Regions from separate parts of the Cytobacillus sp. FSL M8-0252 genome, predicted to be linked through region 2. Evidence: a T-box and tRNA genes for the amino acid it is inferred to sense, from the RefSeq annotation. Region 2 holds a T-box; the other holds one or more tRNA genes.
The links. The T-box of region 2 lies ahead of tyrS (tyrosine--tRNA ligase). A T-box ahead of a tRNA ligase gene usually reads a tRNA of that ligase, here a tRNA-Tyr.
Positions count from the first base shown of each region.

Region 1: it has a tRNA-Tyr gene. The T-box ahead of tyrS (tyrosine--tRNA ligase) is inferred to sense a tRNA for this amino acid. The anticodon was not compared.

Region 1 is NZ_JBBOWZ010000001.1:208,938-219,105, reverse strand. It holds gene MKX83_RS01200 (CdaR family protein) at 1-66, opposite strand, end outside; gene cdaA (diadenylate cyclase CdaA) at 59-901, opposite strand; gene MKX83_RS01190 (anti-sigma factor family protein) at 1,146-1,775, opposite strand; gene sigW (RNA polymerase sigma factor SigW) at 1,789-2,352, opposite strand; gene MKX83_RS01180 (aspartyl-phosphate phosphatase Spo0E family protein) at 2,674-2,838, shown strand; gene rocF (arginase) at 2,863-3,759, opposite strand; tRNA gene MKX83_RS01170 (tRNA-Lys) at 4,139-4,211, opposite strand; tRNA gene MKX83_RS01165 (tRNA-Gln) at 4,217-4,291, opposite strand; tRNA gene MKX83_RS01160 (tRNA-Tyr) at 4,371-4,454, opposite strand; tRNA gene MKX83_RS01155 (tRNA-Thr) at 4,473-4,548, opposite strand; tRNA gene MKX83_RS01150 (tRNA-Val) at 4,569-4,644, opposite strand; tRNA gene MKX83_RS01145 (tRNA-Glu) at 4,649-4,723, opposite strand; tRNA gene MKX83_RS01140 (tRNA-Thr) at 4,748-4,820, opposite strand; tRNA gene MKX83_RS01135 (tRNA-Asn) at 4,852-4,926, opposite strand; rRNA gene rrf (5S ribosomal RNA) at 4,946-5,062, opposite strand; rRNA gene MKX83_RS01125 (23S ribosomal RNA) at 5,252-8,184, opposite strand; rRNA gene MKX83_RS01120 (16S ribosomal RNA) at 8,511-10,059, opposite strand.
Region 2 is NZ_JBBOWZ010000001.1:1,679,975-1,690,142, forward strand. It holds gene MKX83_RS08685 (4-hydroxyphenylacetate 3-hydroxylase family protein) at 1-909, shown strand, start outside; gene tyrS (tyrosine--tRNA ligase) at 977-2,224, opposite strand; T-box leader at 2,264-2,476, opposite strand; gene MKX83_RS08695 (MarR family winged helix-turn-helix transcriptional regulator) at 2,481-2,960, opposite strand; gene MKX83_RS08700 (helix-turn-helix domain-containing protein) at 3,070-3,621, opposite strand; gene MKX83_RS08705 (AzlC family ABC transporter permease) at 3,743-4,468, shown strand; gene MKX83_RS08710 (AzlD domain-containing protein) at 4,458-4,766, shown strand; gene MKX83_RS08715 (M48 family metallopeptidase) at 4,868-6,142, shown strand; gene MKX83_RS08720 (IDEAL domain-containing protein) at 6,296-6,532, opposite strand; gene MKX83_RS08725 (competence protein ComK) at 6,750-7,310, shown strand; gene MKX83_RS08730 (hypothetical protein) at 7,317-7,694, opposite strand; gene MKX83_RS08735 (S9 family peptidase) at 7,908-9,881, shown strand.

The sequences.
Region 1 (10,168 bases), 1.5 Mb from region 2:
AATTAATAAAGCCACTACCTTCATAAACCATCTGGTATCAATGAGCTTATCAATATATTTATCCATTTTTCTTTCCCCTCCAGTTCCAAAGAGTGGAAGAAGATTGTTTTGATTTAGCTGAGTGAATAAGCTTCTCATTTAATAGTTCTTTGAGCTGATCGAGTTTCAAATCGCGTGTAAGTTCACCATTTTTCGCTACAGATATTCCACCTGTCTCTTCAGACACAATAATGGTGATACTATCTGTTACTTCACTAATTCCCATCGCTGCTCTATGTCTAGTACCTAACTCTTTAGAGATAAAAGGACTTTCTGATAAAGGCAAGTAACATGCAGCAGCTGCAATTTGACTTTTCTGTATAATAACGGCGCCATCATGTAATGGTGTATTGGGAATAAAGATATTAATAAGTAATTCTGATGATATTTTGGAATGCAATGGAATACCAGTTTCAATATAGTCACCCATACCAGTTTCACGTTCAATCGAAATTAGCGCACCAATTCTCCGCTTAGCCATGTAATCAACAGACTTTACAATTGCAGTAACTAATTGATCTTGATCCATCTCTTCTTGGTTACCACTTCTAACGAAGAATTTACCCCTACCAAGCTGCTCTAGTGCACGACGCAACTCTGGTTGGAAGATAATAATAATGGCTAGTACCCCCCATAAGAGAACTTGTTCCATCATCCATCCTAAAGTTTGCAAATGAAGGATATCACTTAAAACCTTTACAATCAGAATAATAAATATCCCTTTGACTAATTGGACGGCTTTCGTCCCTTTAACAATCATAATTAATTTATATATAACGAACCAGACAAGGAGAATGTCTACTGTATTCGCTAAAAGCCTTAATAAAGGTAAATCTGTGAAAGATAAATCTAAAAGCGACATTTTCCTTCCTCCAAGTATTTATTTCCACCATTAAAATAGTCGTTTAACCTACTTATTATACCATATTTCTAATGAAATCCAATTTTCTAGTTATGTATACAATCGTGAACGTTATTAAAATATATCCTACATTTTTATTACTACATATGCAAAGATTAAGCGATTTATTAACAAATAATTACATATTTACACTTCTTTGAACAAAGGAAAAAGCCACCGCATTATAGCAGTGACCTATATTCTCTTACTCTTTTTCATCCTCTTGTGTAACAGTCGAGATTAAACTTTTACTTGTATTTTTAATGTGATACCATAACCATTCAAAAAGCTGGTCTACTTCTTTTATTTCTCCTGTGACGTTACCAGCCGAGGCTAAATATTGCTCACCATTAATGACCGTTGCATCCCCTTCGACTTCACCATTTATTTGCAAGTTTCCATTCTTAACAACAACATCTCCCTTGACCACTTCTCCTTCTGGGACAATGACCGTATCGTTCTCAATCACTAGATTAGATTGCTTGGAAACAGACAATGCACTTTCTTGATTCCAGGCAGATAGAACACTTCCAGACATTAAGATAAGAAAGAGTGATGCTGCAGCAAGCATTGGGTGCTTCCTGAGCCACCTTTGTGCACCTACTTTTTTCTTTTCTTTAGGCAGTCTCGCCATCACATTCTCAGTAAAACCTGCAGGCGCTTGGAAATGTGACGTACTCTGGACAAAGGCAATCGCTCGCTTTAGTTCATGAAAATGCATGCGGCATTCTTCACATTGCTCTATATGTGTTTTGAGTAATTGTTTATGCTCATCTGTTATTTCTTCATCTAAATATTCATGCATATATTCAATAATTTCTTCATTACATTTCACTGAAATCACCTTCTTATACGTAGCGTAATTGCTTTCTTAAAGCTTCTCTTCCCCTATGAATCCTCGTTTTCACAGTGCCTAATGGTAGATCTAAGGTCTCACTGATTTCATTCAAGGATAGTTCTTCAATGTACTTAAGCACGATGACCGATCGATATTTTTCCGGTAGCTTCGAAATTTCCATTTGTATGGTTTCCTGCAACTCCATTTTTTCTACATCTTCTTCAGGTAGTTTCGTACTCGCGGGAATTTGTGAGTACATATTTAAACCGTCTGTTCCTGCTACTTCCGCGTCCAAATAATAGTCGGGCTTTTTCTTCCTGATCCGGTCAATACATAGGTTTGTTGCAATGCGATATAACCATGTTGAGAACTTTAAGTTCGTATTGAAGCTTTGTATATTTACATATGCTCGTAAGAAAGCTTCTTGTGCAATATCTTCAGACTCATGTTGATTACCCAACATTCGATAACAGATATGATATACTCTGTCTTTGTATATTTCTACTATTTCAGCGTAAGCATCTTGATCTCCTTTTAATACTTGTTTAATTCTTTTCTTCACCAACAATTCCATCTATTTACCCCCGCTCTATGCGGCTTATCGATAATCATTTACGAATCGATAGCAAAAAGGTTTCACATATTTTTTATTAGGTTCCTTTTCCTCCATAAGTACTTTGGTTATATAAGAGTTATCACATAATATTTTAACAAATTTTAACTAAAGTAGTTTAATTAATTTTCATACTGGGTATAAAGGATTTAAAACCAGTGTGTTGACGAAGGAAAAAAGACCTTCCCTTCAATATTTTTGCTCCAACGAACAAGAGACCATACATTTAAAAATTGTCTACGTGCTGGAATAAAATTTTCAAATGGAAAGGACAATGATCTCATGTATACGGAGGAACTATTAAAAGATATTGAAATACACAGAGCTAAAATGGTTGAACTTGCTTCTATTTCTTCATTTTCAAACCACCAAGTTCTTAAAGCGAGCATTGAATTGGACAACCTAATTAATAGATACTATACATTAACATTAAAAAAAGAAGCTTGAGCATCGACTCAAGCTTCTTTCACTTTATAGTAATTTTTCACCGAATAGCGAGCCCATTAAGGCCACCGCTGCATCAGCTGTTTTATTTCTTTCATCTAATATTGGATTAACCTCAACAAATTCGGCCGAAGTAATCATTTGGGATTCTGCCAGTATTTCCATAGCAAGGTGGCTCTCTCGATAACTTATCCCCCCCATAACTGGTGTACCCACACCAGGTGCATCAGATGGATCAAGACCATCTAAATCTAACGAAAGGTGAACACCATCTGTTCGGTCTTGTAAATAACTAATCGTCTCTTCCATTACCCTCGGCATCCCTAAGCGATCAATTTCATGCATCGTAAAGACTTTTATTCCCTTGGCTTTAATCAAATCCCTTTCGCCTTGGTCTAAAGACCTTGCTCCTATAATCACAACATTTTCAGGCTTCAACTTCTTATGGACTCCTCCTACCTCTAATAACAATGGATGCCCATATCCTAGAGCGACTGCTAAGGACATCCCATGAATATTACCGGATGGCGAAGTTTCTGCTGTATTTAAGTCCCCGTGTGCATCGTACCAAATCACACCTAAGTTATGATAATGCTGTAATAAACCAGCTAACGTACCAATAGCGATACTATGATCCCCTCCTAAAACAAGAGGAAATGCTCCTTTTTTTACTACCCCATTAACTTGATCTGCTAAGATTTTAGTCTTTTCTGCAATTAAGTCCAAGTTTCTTAAACCTGTTTCCTTATCTATTTGTTCAGTCGACCTACCTATTTCAATATCACCTAAATCATCAACTTGGTGATTAAGTTCTTGTAATCTATTTTCAATGCCCGCATATCGGATGGCACTTGGCCCCATGTCTACCCCTCTTCGTAATTGTCCCAAGTCCATCGGCATACCAATAATTGAAATGTTTTTCATTTAGTTGCTCCCCCTACTAAAGAATGAATTCTCTCTCTATTGTAAACGGTTACATTCTAATGGTTCAACTGTGCAAAATTTTGTATATCTATACAAAAAAAGGGCATTTATTATTGCTCTGGGTCAATTACTGTGGGCAGGATAGCAGAACACAAACGGAAAATGATATATTTCTAAACACAGATTGAATTACAAATCACCAAAAATAGATGCGCTTCCTCTGCTTACTTAGTTAAGTCAGCTTAAAGGATTGTACAAAGAAAGGCCCTGTGATATCTCATACAAGAAGTATGTGGGTAATTTCCTTATGTTTAATCTCATGGGAAAAATACAAGATAACAAATAAAAATCCTTAAACATAAAATGTTTAAGGATTAAGTGAGCCATGAAGGACTCGAACCTTCGACCCTCTGATTAAAAGTCAGATGCTCTACCAACTGAGCTAATGGCTCGAAAATGGCTGGGCTAGCAGGGATCGAACCTGCGAATGACGGAATCAAAATCCGTTGCCTTACCGCTTGGCTATAGCCCATCGTATGTAAAAAAACAAAATAAAAAGGACTAATTATATTATGTCCGCTTTTTGGATTTTCATTCAAATAAAATTGAAATGGTGGAGGGGGGCAGATTCGAACTGCCGAACCCGAAGGAGCGGATTTACAGTCCGCCGCGTTTAGCCACTTCGCTACCCCTCCGACATAAATATATTAAAATGGTGCCGGCCAGAGGACTTGAACCCCCAACCTACTGATTACAAGTCAGTTGCTCTACCAATTGAGCTAGGCCGGCCCATCTATAGTAAATTGAAATGGTGGAGGATGACGGGATCGAACCGCCGACCCTCTGCTTGTAAGGCAGATGCTCTCCCAGCTGAGCTAATCCTCCAAAATGGTGACCCCTACGGGATTCGAACCCGTGTTACCGCCGTGAAAGGGCGGTGTCTTAACCGCTTGACCAAGGGGCCAAAAATATTTAAAGTTCTTACCAGAGCTTCCAACCGGGCTCGAACCGGTGACCTCTTCCTTACCATGGAAGTGCTCTACCTGCTGAGCTATGGAAGCATCAGCTAAATATCTTTGATTTTGTTTAAAATGGCTCCGCAGGTAGGATTCGAACCTACGACCGTTCGGTTAACAGCCGAATGCTCTACCACTGAGCTACTGCGGAATAATATGTTAATATGTATGCCCGGCAACGTCCTACTCTCACAAGGGGACAGCCCCTAACTACCATCGGCGCTGAGAAGCTTAACTTCCGTGTTCGGTATGGGAACGGGTGTGACCTTCTCGCTATCGCCACCGGACTTTTTAAAGACATTTATTATTATAACGTCTTTTATGAAAATTTCAAGAGAAATTTTAAATCATTCTCTGAAAACTAGGTAATGTTGAAGAAGATTGTTTTGAGTAATCGCCTATGCGTTGCTGACGCGACTACTTACGTAGTGCTGTCTAGCTGCGGCGCCTGAACAAGGCGCTTTCGCTTTTCGTTTTTGGTTAAGTCCTCGATCGATTAGTATTAGTCAGCTACATGTGTCGCCACACTTCCACCTCTAACCTATCAACCTGATCATCTTTCAGGGATCTTACTAGCTTGCGCTATGGGAAATCTCATCTCGAGGGGGGCTTCATGCTTAGATGCTTTCAGCACTTATCCCTTCCGCACATAGCTACCCAGCGATGCCTTTGGCAAGACAACTGGTACACCAGCGGTGCGTCCATCCCGGTCCTCTCGTACTAAGGACAGCTCCTCTCAAATTTCCTGCGCCCACGACGGATAGGGACCGAACTGTCTCACGACGTTCTGAACCCAGCTCGCGTACCGCTTTAATGGGCGAACAGCCCAACCCTTGGGACCGACTACAGCCCCAGGATGCGATGAGCCGACATCGAGGTGCCAAACCTCCCCGTCGATGTGGACTCTTGGGGGAGATAAGCCTGTTATCCCCGGGGTAGCTTTTATCCGTTGAGCGATGGCCCTTCCATGCGGAACCACCGGATCACTAAGCCCGACTTTCGTCCCTGCTCGACTTGTAGGTCTCGCAGTCAAGCTCCCTTGTGCCTTTACACTCTACGAATGATTTCCAACCATTCTGAGGGAACCTTTGGGCGCCTCCGTTACTCTTTAGGAGGCGACCGCCCCAGTCAAACTGCCCACCTGACACTGTCTCCCATCCCGATAAGGGATGTGGGTTAGAATTTCAATACAGCCAGGGTAGTATCCCACCGACGCCTCCACCGAAGCTAGCGCTCCGGCTTCTAAGGCTCCTACCTATCCTGTACAAGCTGTACCAAAATTCAATATCAGGCTACAGTAAAGCTCCACGGGGTCTTTCCGTCCTGTCGCGGGTAACCTGCATCTTCACAGGTACTATAATTTCACCGAGTCTCTCGTTGAGACAGTGCCCAGATCGTTACGCCTTTCGTGCGGGTCGGAACTTACCCGACAAGGAATTTCGCTACCTTAGGACCGTTATAGTTACGGCCGCCGTTTACTGGGGCTTCGATTCAAAGCTTCGCGTGAGCTAACCTCTCCTCTTAACCTTCCAGCACCGGGCAGGCGTCAGCCCCTATACTTCGCCTTGCGGCTTCGCAGAGACCTGTGTTTTTGCTAAACAGTCGCCTGGGCCTATTCACTGCGGCTCATCAAGGCTTTAACACCCTAATGAGCACCCCTTCTCCCGAAGTTACGGGGTCATTTTGCCGAGTTCCTTAACGAGAGTTCTCTCGCTCACCTTAGGATTCTCTCCTCGCCTACCTGTGTCGGTTTGCGGTACGGGCACCTTATTCCTCGCTAGAGGCTTTTCTTGGCAGTGTGGAATCAAGAACTTCGGTACTAAATTTCCCTCGCTATCACAGCTCAAGGTATATGACCATGGGATTTGCCTCATGGTCCCTCTAACTGCTTAGACGCACATCCAATAGTGCGCTTACCCTATCCTCCTGCGTCCCCCCATCACTCAAACAGAATACGGTGGTACAGGAATATCAACCTGTTGTCCATCGCCTACGCTTTTCAGCCTCGGCTTAGGTCCCGACTAACCCTGAGCGGACGAGCCTTCCTCAGGAAACCTTAGGCATTCGGTGGATGGGATTCTCACCCATCTTTCGCTACTCATACCGGCATTCTCACTTCTAAGCGCTCCACCAGTCCTTACGGTCTAGCTTCAACGCCCTTAGAACGCTCTCCTACCACTGAACATCAACGATGTTCAATCCACAGCTTCGGTGATACGTTTAGCCCCGGTACATTTTCGGCGCGGAGTCACTCGACCAGTGAGCTATTACGCACTCTTTAAATGGTGGCTGCTTCTAAGCCAACATCCTGGTTGTCTAAGCAACTCCACATCCTTTTCCACTTAACGTATACTTTGGGACCTTAGCTGGTGGTCTGGGCTGTTTCCCTCTTGACTACGGATCTTATCACTCGCAGTCTGACTCCCATGGATAAATCTTTGGCATTCGGAGTTTGTCTGAATTCGGTAACCCGATGAGGGCCCCTAGTCCAAACAGTGCTCTACCTCCAAGATTCTTACGCATGAGGCTAGCCCTAAAGCTATTTCGGAGAGAACCAGCTATCTCCAAGTTCGATTGGAATTTCTCCGCTACCCACACCTCATCCCCGCACTTTTCAACGTACGTGGGTTCGGGCCTCCATCCAGTGTTACCTGGACTTCACCCTGGACATGGGTAGATCACCTGGTTTCGGGTCTACGACCACATACTCATTCGCCCTATTCAGACTCGCTTTCGCTACGGCTCCGTCTGTCCAACTTAACCTCGCATGTAATCGTAACTCGCCGGTTCATTCTACAAAAGGCACGCTATCACCCATTAACGGGCTCTAACTACTTGTAGGCACACGGTTTCAGGATCTCTTTCACTCCCCTTCCGGGGTGCTTTTCACCTTTCCCTCACGGTACTGGTTCACTATCGGTCACTAGGGAGTATTTAGCCTTGGGAGATGGTCCTCCCTGCTTCCGACGGGATTTCTCGTGTCCCGCCGTACTCAGGATCCACTCTGGAGGGAACGAAGTTTCAACTACAGGGCTTTTACCTCCTATGGCGGGCCTTTCCAGACCTCTTCGTCTATCTCGTTCCTTTGTAACTCCGTATAGAATGTCCTACAACCCCAAGAGGCAAGCCTCTTGGTTTGGGCTAATCCCGTTTCGCTCGCCGCTACTCAGGGAATCGCGTTTGCTTTCTCTTCCTCCGGGTACTTAGATGTTTCAGTTCCCCGGGTCTGCCTTCCATACCCTATGTATTCAGGTATGGATCCTATCCCATAACGGATAGGGGGTTTCCCCATTCGGAAATCTCCGGATCAAAGCTTACTTACAGCTCCCCGAAGCATATCGGTGTTAGTCCCGTCCTTCATCGGCTCCTAGTGCCAAGGCATTCACCGTGCGCCCTTATTAACTTAACCATTGTTCGGCTTGCGATAAGCTACGCATTTCGGCGTCAGCTCACTCGTCAACATCCTCATGTGCACAAGACGCACACTCCGGTGTTTCCTCGCTCGCTTCCTTGAACTGCTTGCTTCTCACAACCCTCTCGGTTGTGTTTATTAAAAAAAGTTTAGTATTTTAAATCAATCTATAATATATAGAGAGAAAAATAACTAAGGTGGCGATTACTCGGTAATCTTCTTCATTACATTATCTAGTTTTCAAAGAACGATTGAAATGAGAGATTATACTCTCAAAACTGAACGAACAGTCTAACATCAAGTTAATTCCGTATATTCCTTAGAAAGGAGGTGATCCAGCCGCACCTTCCGATACGGCTACCTTGTTACGACTTCACCCCAATCATCTGTCCCACCTTAGGCGGCTGGCTCCAAAAGGTTACCCCACCGACTTCGGGTGTTACAAACTCTCGTGGTGTGACGGGCGGTGTGTACAAGGCCCGGGAACGTATTCACCGCGGCATGCTGATCCGCGATTACTAGCGATTCCGGCTTCATGTAGGCGAGTTGCAGCCTACAATCCGAACTGAGAATGGTTTTATGGGATTGGCTAAACCTCGCGGTCTTGCAGCCCTTTGTACCATCCATTGTAGCACGTGTGTAGCCCAGGTCATAAGGGGCATGATGATTTGACGTCATCCCCACCTTCCTCCGGTTTGTCACCGGCAGTCACCTTAGAGTGCCCAACTAAATGCTGGCAACTAAGATCAAGGGTTGCGCTCGTTGCGGGACTTAACCCAACATCTCACGACACGAGCTGACGACAACCATGCACCACCTGTCACTCTGTCCCCCGAAGGGGAAAGTCCTATCTCTAGGATTGTCAGAGGATGTCAAGACCTGGTAAGGTTCTTCGCGTTGCTTCGAATTAAACCACATGCTCCACCGCTTGTGCGGGCCCCCGTCAATTCCTTTGAGTTTCAACCTTGCGGTCGTACTCCCCAGGCGGAGTGCTTAATGCGTTTGCTGCAGCACTAAAGGGCGGAAACCCTCTAACACTTAGCACTCATCGTTTACGGCGTGGACTACCAGGGTATCTAATCCTGTTTGCTCCCCACGCTTTCGCGCCTCAGCGTCAGTTACAGACCAGAAAGTCGCCTTCGCCACTGGTGTTCCTCCAAATCTCTACGCATTTCACCGCTACACTTGGAATTCCACTTTCCTCTTCTGCACTCAAGTTCCCCAGTTTCCAATGACCCTCCACGGTTGAGCCGTGGGCTTTCACATCAGACTTAAGGAACCGCCTGCGCGCGCTTTACGCCCAATAATTCCGGACAACGCTTGCCACCTACGTATTACCGCGGCTGCTGGCACGTAGTTAGCCGTGGCTTTCTGGTTAGGTACCGTCAAGGTACCGGCAGTTACTCCGATACTTGTTCTTCCCTAACAACAGAGTTTTACGATCCGAAAACCTTCATCACTCACGCGGCGTTGCTCCGTCAGACTTTCGTCCATTGCGGAAGATTCCCTACTGCTGCCTCCCGTAGGAGTCTGGGCCGTGTCTCAGTCCCAGTGTGGCCGATCACCCTCTCAGGTCGGCTACGCATCGTCGCCTTGGTGAGCCGTTACCTCACCAACTAGCTAATGCGCCGCGGGCCCATCTGTAAGTGATAGCAGAACCATCTTTCAATCTAATTATATGTATAAATAGATATTATCCGGTATTAGCCCCGGTTTCCCGGAGTTATCCCAGTCTTACAGGCAGGTTGCCCACGTGTTACTCACCCGTCCGCCGCTAATCTTTGGGAGCAAGCTCCCTCAGATTCGCTCGACTTGCATGTATTAGGCACGCCGCCAGCGTTCGTCCTGAGCCAGGATCAAACTCTCCAATAAAGTGTTTGATTAGCTCATTTGCACCTATGGTGCTTTGTTGCTGATAAATCAGCTTTTTTTAGAATTACGCTTGACGTTTTACGTTCGTTCAGTTTTCAAAGAACAATCT
Region 2 (10,168 bases):
ACAAACGAAGGCGTATATATTAATGGGGCTAAGATGATTGGCACTTCCGCACCTTATGCCCATGATATTATTGTTTATCCCTTAGCACCTTTAGATGAGGCGAAGAAAGATTTAGCGCATATGCTGATTGTGCCCGCAAATGCTAAGGGCTTGCATATGGTTTGTCGTGAGTCTTTTGCAGAAGCGTCGCAAGTTGAACATTCCCTTAGTGCACAATACGATGAAATGGATGCGGTCTTGATTTTCGATGATGTCTTTGTTCCGTGGGAGAGAGTTTTACTGCATGATAACCCTATTGCTTTAGCTCAGTTAAAAGTTGATTCTATTTCTAATAGCTTAGCGTATCATCAAGCCATTGTGCGCTTGCAAACGAAGTTATCTTTTATGGCAGCAGTAGCAAATGCCATGGCACATGTGATTGGAGCAGATGGCTATTTACATGTACAAGAAAAGCTAGGGGAACTTATTATCCAAATTCGCACAATTGAAGGGTTAATCATTGCCGCTGAACAAAATGGAAAGTTGGAGAAAGACATTTATATTCCAGATTTTAATTATATTCAAACAGCGAGAGTACTGGGGACGAAATATTATCCCAATGCAGTTGAAATCATTCAATTAATAGGTGCTGGCGGCTTGATACAATTACCTTCGTCCATGGCCGATCTATCAGGTCAAATCAGTCAGTTGACACAACAGTATTATAAAGGGAAGAATGCTACTGCAGAAGAAAGGACGAAGCTATTTAAATTAGCTTGGGATTTAATAGGTTCACCTTTTGGTTCTCGTCATGAATTATACGAGCGCTTTTATTCTGGGGATCCGATGCTGCAAACAGCAGATATGTGGCGGAAATATGATAAAAAAGAGTGGACGAGACAGCTAGCTCCCTTTTGGAAAAACTGTTAGTAGAAGAAGCCTAAACATTGAAATAGCCACCTGATAAAAGGTGACTATTTTTAAATTACCTCACAACCTAATTCTTTAACAATAATTTCATGAATTTTCTTTTACCTACTGAAACAATCATATTATGGCTAATCGTAGTCGTTTCCATATCAGTGATGATTTTTTTACCATCTATTTTAATTGCGCCACCAGCAATCATTCTTTTAGCCTCGGATTTTGAAGGCAGTAAGCCTGTATCTACTAACAATTGCACAATGGTGATAGAAGTTGGGCCAGTCCATGTCATTGTCGGCAGTTCTTCAGGTACTTCTCCTTTTTGGAAAATCGTAATAAATTGTTGTTCTGCTTTTTCAGCTGCCTCTTCATCATGGTACATTTGTACAATTAGCTTTGCTAATTGCATCTTTACATCACGTGGATGGAGGGTTCGCTTAACTAGCCCTTCTTCTATCTCAGTTATTTCTTCAGGTGTAAGTGGAGTAATAAGTGTAAAGTACTTCACCATGAGTTCATCCGGAATGGACATCGCTTTCCCGTACATTTCGTTTGCTGGTTCATTAATACCGATATAATTATTCTTCGATTTTGACATTTTCTCAACGCCATCTAACCCTTCAAGTAGTGGCATCAGCAGTGCAATTTGCTTAGGTTTCCCAAATTTCTCTTGAAAGTGCCTACCCATAAGGACATTAAAGTGTTGATCAGTGCCTCCTAACTCAATACCACATTCAAGCACAACAGAATCGTATCCTTGCATGACTGGGTAGAAGAATTCGTGTAAAGAAATCGGCTTCCCGAAGGCAATTCTTTCTTCAAAGTCATCACGTTCCATTAAGCGGGCAATGGTAATTTTACCTGCTAATTGAATGACTTCATCAAACTTAAGTTGAGAGAGCCATGTTGAATTATAATGTAATTCAACTTTTTCCATATCGAGTACTTTACCAAATTGCTCAAAGTAAGTTTGGGCGTTATGCTTCACTTCTTCATCGGTTAATGGTTTTCTAGCGATGGACTTACCTGTCGGATCACCAATCTTACCAGTAAAATCCCCAATTAATAATTGAATCGTATGACCATTATCTTGGAATTGCTTTAATTTCTTTAAAACAACCGTATGACCTAAATGAACGTCAGGAGCTGAAGGGTCTAAGCCAAGCTTTATCTTTAAAGGTTTATTTAATAAAATAGATTTTGCTAACTTTTCTTCTAATTCTTCAGTGGGTATTATTTCTTGCACACCTTGTTTGTATAACTTTAATTGTCTCTGTAACTCTTTTAATTGCTGTTCTGATAATTTTTCTTTCACAATTATTCACATCCTTAAAAAATAATAAAAATCCACATCCCTGATAAAAGGGACGTGGATTTCACGCGTTACCACCCTAATTGAGAAGTATAATACTTCTCCACCTCAACATTTAACGAACGTAGCCGTTCATTGCAAGTAGCAATGAAAGTTCAAGAAGTTGTAATTCGCTTCATCCTTTATACCGACTCTCAGTCATTTGTCGGCTCTCTGTGATAGGGAGGAGGTTGCTACTAAGACTTCTATCATCACTTTTTCTTTATTAAAATTTATTGTCTTTAATGAGCCGGTAAAGGGTTGCAGCTAATTGCTTTTGATCGTCCGTTTTTAACCCTTTAACAATGGAGATTTCTCCCTCATGAAATTCGGGATAAAGCTCTTCAATGACGTCTCTACCCTTAGGTGTAATCACAACAAAAGTGTTTCGGCGATCTCTTGGGTCGGTTTCCCTTCTGCAAAATGACTTATTCTCTAATGTACGCATAATATTACTGATTGTTGCTTTTGATACACCTGCAGAAAGGGCAAGCTCTTTTGTTTCCATTTTTCCATATATCCATAAATCATAAAGAATCGAAAAGGAAGTCCAAGAGATTTTATGCTTGGCTAACACTTCTTGCTCTAGCTTATTTTTAATGCCTTGGCCAATGCGATATAGGCTAGTGACTACGGCTATTGCATTTGGCTCTATCGTTGTTTTTTTACTTATCTTTTGAATGACCGTTGACTCTTCAGGATGCAAATAGCCATCTTCGTCTAATTGGTGAATAGGATCACCCCTCTTTTATTTTCAGAATCATTAGCTATGAAATGATTCTACAAAAAAAGAAACAGAATTGCAACCCTTAAACTTAAGGGTAATACAAAACTGTTTGATAAATAATCATATCTTCCCCAATATTGCGATACGTATGTGCTTTGTTGGCGGAGAAACGGATGGAATTACCTGGTTGAATGGTGTATTGTTGTTCATTAATTTCAAGTTGTAGTGTACCAGTAATCACCGTTACATACTCTTCAACACCTTCATTATGTTTTTCTGATAGATGTTCATAACCTGTCTCAATCTCGACAGTAAAAATTTCAAACTTTTTCCTTGGGTCAAATGGGAAGACCGGATATACGCGATATTTCCCACTATACTCCATAATGGGGCTTATATCATGGCGATTAACCACATGAATAGGAGACTGCTGTTCCTTAATTAAAGATGAGAAGGAAACTTGTAATCCTGTGGCAATCTTCCATAATGTTGTCACTGTTGGGTTGGATTCACCACGTTCTATTTGCCCAAGCATCGCTTTACTTACATTAGTTAAGTTTGCTGTAGTATCTAGACTTAAACCTCGTGCTTTACGTAGATTTTTTAAGTTAACACCGATATTTTTTTGAATATTATCCATAATTCCTCCGAAAATGATTGTTTATTATAACGTACGAATGTATAATATATTGTACAAATAACTAATCAGTTTATTTATTCAATATTATACTATTTTTTGGGATGAAGGGTAGGGAGAAATCTTGGCGGAGCTATTGTTACAAACAAGAGAAGTACCATTTCGAAAAGGGGTGCAGGCTGGTGTAAGTATTGCGATTGGTTATGCCCCCGTTGCACTTACGTTTGGCTTATTAGCAAAGACAACAGGTTTATCTTTTATAGAGACTGTACTTATGAGTATGATTGTTTTTGCAGGTGCATCACAATATATGGCACTTAGCTTAATTAGTTTAGGGACGAGTACTTTCGAAATTATTTTTACAACTTTTATTGTTAATATTCGCCATTTTCTGATGAGTACAGCGCTTAATGAAAAAGCCGAAGATGACAGACTAATGAAAAAGGCACTCTATTCATTCGGCATTACAGATGAATCTTTTTCAGTTATTGCTACAAAAGATGGCGTGCAAAAAACTGGTTTTATTTTAGGTGTGAATATCATTGGGTATATGAGCTGGGTTACCTTTACTGCTCTTGGGTTCGTCGTTGGTGCAAACTTGCCACAAGTGTTACAAGAAAGCATGACAGTTGCGCTATATGCAATGTTTATTGGTCTACTTGTCCCTTCGATGAAAGGCAGTGCTAAAGTTGTTTACCTTGCTGCTATTGCTGCCGGATTAAACACTATTTTTACCTTTACCGGTGCACTTTCAACAGGATGGTCAATTGTTATAGCAACTTTAATTTCTTCCGTTCTTGTTGAGGTTATAGAAGGAATGAAGAGGGAGGATCGGCAAAATGAGCAATGAAGTACTTTGGTTAATTATTGGCATGGGTCTTGTTACATATCTTCCAAGGGTTGCGCCATTTTTACTTTTTAAAGGAAAGGAACTGCCTATATTTGTGCAATCTGTTCTGAAAAATGTTCCTTATGCGACTCTCGGTGCTCTTATTTTTCCTGGGGTTTTGCTTATTGGAGAAAGCATCTGGTACGGCTTACTTGGTGCAGCGATTGCGTTTATTGTTGCTTATATTGGCGCGAATGTAGTCTTTGTTGTCCTTAGTGCTATTATTGTTTTGTCAGGTTACTCCTTATTCATCAGTTAGTTATTTCTTTCCTCTTTTTTGCAGTTCTAAATATGGAAAAGTATACTAAACTAAGTATGAAGGGTTGTACTTTTTTCATTGAGATTAAAGGAGGGAACAAATTGGCAAGAAAAATTGGTCTTTATGGCATTCTTGGCTACTTTTTATATGGTTTATTCTTTTATTGGTATTTATTCCATTTTGCAAATACAGATTTACCATTCGAGTATCAAGGTACAGTTGCTGATCCTGCCACTTTTTTAAATGGTAGAGAACTTGTATTAACTGAGGAATATTCAAAAATACGTAATTTACTATTTTTCTTGTCTACACCTTTTGAATGGATGTTTTACTTATCAATTCTTTTATTGGGGTTATCTGGTGCATTTAAAAAATGGGCTGAGCAATCTTCTAAATTCAAATTTGTGCAAACGTCTATTTATGTTGCTTGGTTGTCACTATTCGCTTTTATCGCTACGACACCACTCAGTTATATCAGTTATCATTTTTCAAAGCAGTACAATATTTCTACGCAAAGCTTTGCTAGCTGGATGAAAGATGAACTTATAGACTTTTGGGTGAACTTTGGCATGATGGTGCTTATCGTTTATGTATTGTATCTGCTTATTAATAAAAGCAGGAAGCGGTGGTGGCTATATGCTTGGATGTTAACCGTTCCTTTTTCATTGTTTTTAATGTTCCTTCAACCAGTGGTCATTGATCCGTTATATAATGATTTCTCTCCTTTAAAGAATAAGGAATTAGAGAGTAAAATATTGGCGCTTGCTCATGAAGCAAACATCCCAGCTGACCATGTGTTTGAAGTTGATATGGCGGAGAAAACGAATGCTTTGAACGCTTATGTTACTGGTATTGGATCAAATTCCCGGATTGTTCTCTGGGATACAACATTAAATAGATTAGATGATGACGGTATTTTATTTATTATGGCACATGAAATGGCGCACTATGTTGAGAAGCATATATATATTGGCATAGGCGGATATTTATTATTATCTTTAGTTGGATTGTATTTAACTTATCGCATAATGGAATGGGCGGTAACGAAGTATGGAGATGCATTGAAGATTCCAGCAGTAAATGATATCCGTTCATTACCATTATTTCTTATAATTATTTCCATGCTTCTGTTCATTTCTAGTCCGTTGTCCAATTTAGTTTCACGCTATCAAGAAACAAGAGCGGATCATTATGCAGTTGAATTAACAAAAGATCCAGAAGCGGGGATCGAAACTTTTCAAGAGCTTACCAAAGCTGGTCTTAGTCAAGTGAATCCACCATTACTTGTGAAGGTATTTCGCTATGGACATCCGACAATGTTGGATCGAATCATTGACTTAGAAGAATATCAAATAAAACATCGAGACGATGAATAGATAAAAAAGAGGTACCATTTTGTGCACACAGCCTTTTGCATTTGCAACGGGGGGTGTGTATATTTTGTTTTTTTAATTTTTTCCCTTTCTTACCTTGATTCCCAGTATAATTCAAAAATAAAAAATCCCCCATTGGTGGTGGAGGATAATAGGTTACGAGCCATATTCTTTTTGCAGTTGAATATATTCATTTGATAGTGTAATGAACATTTTTTTATTTTTGCAGTCTAATGCTTTATCTAATTTCACTTTTACAGCTTGCAGTTTTCTGTTTAGGATAGCGTCGCTAATGACCATGTCGACATATAAGTCTAAAACAAATGCTTCTTTCTTTCTTTTGCGTTTCATGGCGCTTGCTTTCATTAATTCGGCGTATGATTTTTCTTTCATAAAAATCACCCCAATGGCTTTTTATTAGTATATGTAAAGAATTGTATTTATTCAACTTATTTTTGAATTTTTAAAAAATTAAATATATTATTTTCAAATAAATTGTCAATTAAATAGGGAAAAAGACTGGTTATCATCTTCTCTTTCTGGTAAAATAGAGCTAATTTTAAAAATATTTAGTTTATTTTTCAAAAAAAGTAAAGGGGTGTACCGTTTTATGGCTGAGAAGGAAACGATGATTGAAGAGTATGAAATTAATACAGAAACAATGATGATTTTGCCTATTGAATATGGTAGTAAGATTTATTCTCATATTTATGAAATCGAAGGTGAAGCGGTTTCGCCTTTTAAACCGCTTGAAATTATTAAGAAAAGTTGTCGCTTTTTTGGTGCTAGCTATGAAGGTAGAAAAGAGGGGACAAGACAACTGACAGGTATTACACATAAAGCACCTATTACGATTGATCCCACTAATCTCATTTATTTTTTTCCCACAGCTTCTGCTACAAACCCCAACTGTATATGGATATCTAATGAGCATGTGCTCCATTATCGTCCGCATGAGGGAGGACAAACAGAAGTAACTTTTAGAAATAGGCGTACGCATATTATCCCTGTTTCACATAACATATTTCAAAATCAAATTCTAAGAACCGTTCTGTTAAAAGATACGTTATCGAGCAGAATTGAAGAAACGGAACGAAAATCGCTTTACTTTCTAAAAAGGAAAAAAGCTGAGAAAGTTTCAGAAAACATTAACTTCCTTCGCAGATTATGATGGATATTATTGGCTAATTTGCGATGAAGTATAACGTTTGAATAAATAAAACTCCAGTAATTCATGGACTTTATTTCGTATACGAGGGTTAAAATAATTATGCTGCTCTTCATATCCTTTATAAAGAAACATGAACATTGTAAATGCTTCATCGCGCTTAATTTCTTGTACACTCAACTTTTCTTTATTCATATAGTGCTTCACGCTTCTTAATTCCTTCTGAATTACCCTCATTGATTCATCAACTAAATTCACATAAGGTTGCTTCAACTTAAACGGACTTGCATCAATCACTTTTAAATCCCTATTAAGTATCGTAAGCACCATTGGCAAATAAATCGCTTGTTCCATAATATTCCGGTCTCGCTCAGGAATTCTTGTCATCGTAAATACTTCTCCTTTTTTTGTTATAGAACATTTGTTCTTATTATATTCTACTCTCATTAAAATATTCATGCAACTGTATCCATTTTTTGTTATTTGATTTTTAGCTTGAAAGAGAGGTATGAATTACTCACAATAAAAGTGGGTAAATAAAGGGGAATATTCCTTACGTCACGAATAAAAGTGAGAAGAACCTATAGAGGAGTGAAGAGGATGAATGCAAAAAAACGAATCAAGCCGGAGGATCAATATCAACTGAAGTCGGTAACTGATCCACAATTAAGTAAGAATGGCTATGATTGTATTTATATAGAAACGACCATGTGTGAAGAAGAAAATACATATAGCTCTCATTTGTTTTACATAAATACCAATCAACCTGCAGAAACGCAACAATTAACATACGGAAAAGGGAGAAACTTGGCACCAAGATGGTCACCAGATGGGTCACAAATCGCATTTGTTTCTAATCGTAATAATGAGGTGAATCAAATATTTATGTTATCAATGAATGGAGGCGAAGCAAAACAGCTGACAAATGAACCGAATGGTGCGACCAACCCTATATGGTCACCGGATGGTAAAAGAATCGCTTTTCAATCAACTGTAGAGAAAGAGAACCTTCCAGAAAAAAACAAGGATAAACCAGAGCCGGTTGAAATAGAAAGGATGAAATATAAGTCTGACGCCAAAGGTTTATGGTCTGGTGATTATCAACATATTGGCGTAATTGATATTGCTTCAGGAGAGCGTGAATGGCTTACAACAGGAGAGCAGGATTATTATCTCCAATGCTGGTCTCCGGACAATCAATCCATCGCATTATTAGCCGATTTGGCAACAGATAAAGATCATTCCTTCAATAATGATGTTTACATATTAGATGTTGAAAGTAAGCAGATGGAGAATATGACAAAAGGAGTTGCCAGCTTCTCTCATGTATCATGGTCCCCTGATGGCAAATGTTTAGGGCTAATTGGGTCGAAGTCGACTTATAAGAATGCTTCTTTGTCCAAGATATGGACATTAGATGTATTCTCAGGAGAATTGACTTGTTTAACAGAAGAATGGGATGTACAAGTCGGTGATTATGTTGTTGCTGACTTCCATCAGTCTGCAAATGCTTCACAGATTTTATGGGCTGAGGATAGCTCGAGCTTCTATTTTCTAGCATCTGACCATGGCAATACAGTACTGTATTTTGGCACAGTTGAAGGAGCGATGTATCCCGCATTATTAGAAGAAAGGCATCATATTTATGGTGTTTCTACAGGGGGCACGATAGATAAAGCGATAGTAGCGATTAGCACACCTACTAATCCAGGAGATTTATACTTGTTGAACGTGACTAGTGGGGAAAAAACAAGACTGACAAATATTAATCAAGCGTTCTTTGAGGAGACGGCTGTTGCTGATGCAGAGGTCCTTCAATATCAATCGATAGATGGCTGGGAATTACAAGGTTGGTTAATAAAGCCGATAAATCACGAGACAAGAGAGAAGTATCCTCTTATTGTAGAGATTCATGGTGGTCCACACACGATGTATGCCAATACATATGTCCATGAGTTTCAAGTGTTAGCCGCAGAGGGCTATGCGGTGTTATATACAAATCCACGGGGCAGTCATGGATATGGACAAGCTTTTGTAGATGCTGTTAGAGGAGATTATGGTGGCAAAGATTATGAAGATATCATGACTGCTGTCGATTATGTTCTCGAATATGATGAGGGAATTGATCGTGAGAGGTTAGGGGTAACAGGCGGTAGCTACGGTGGATTTATGACAAATTGGATTGTAGGACATACAAATCGTTTTAAGGCAGCTGTTACCCAGCGCTCCATATCTAACTGGATTAGCTTTTATGGTGTAAGTGATATCGGCTATTATTTCACTGACTGGCAAATAAAAGGCCAGTTAAATGATATAGAAAAATTATGGAAACATTCACCATTAGCATTTGTGGAACAAGTAGACACCCCACTATTAATTTTACATAGTGAAAATGATTTAAGATGCCCGATTGAACAAGCAGAGCAATTTTACATTGCATTAAAACACCATAACAAACAAGCGAAGTTTATTCGTTTTCCACAAGCTAATCATGAACTCTCTAGAAGTGGTCACCCAAACTTAAGAATGAAGAGACTTCATTATATAAAAAATTGGTTTAATCAATATGTTTAAAGATGCTTACCCCGGAAGTGTGATCACTTTCGGGGTATTTGGTAATATTTCGTAAGTGAAACTTTTTTCATGCTGTATCAGTCATATATAAAGGGACGGAAATATCTTTAAAAAGATGTAAAGATAATGAAGAAATGATTTAGAAAAAAGGCTGTAACGTGTATAATTCTAGTATATCTTTTAAAAGAGTTACTGTTCTGTTTATTCCAAAAGTAACAGTATCGGGATAATCTGATATAATTTACAAAAAGAAAGAAAAGAATAATAGGATGAAAGGATACATCTAA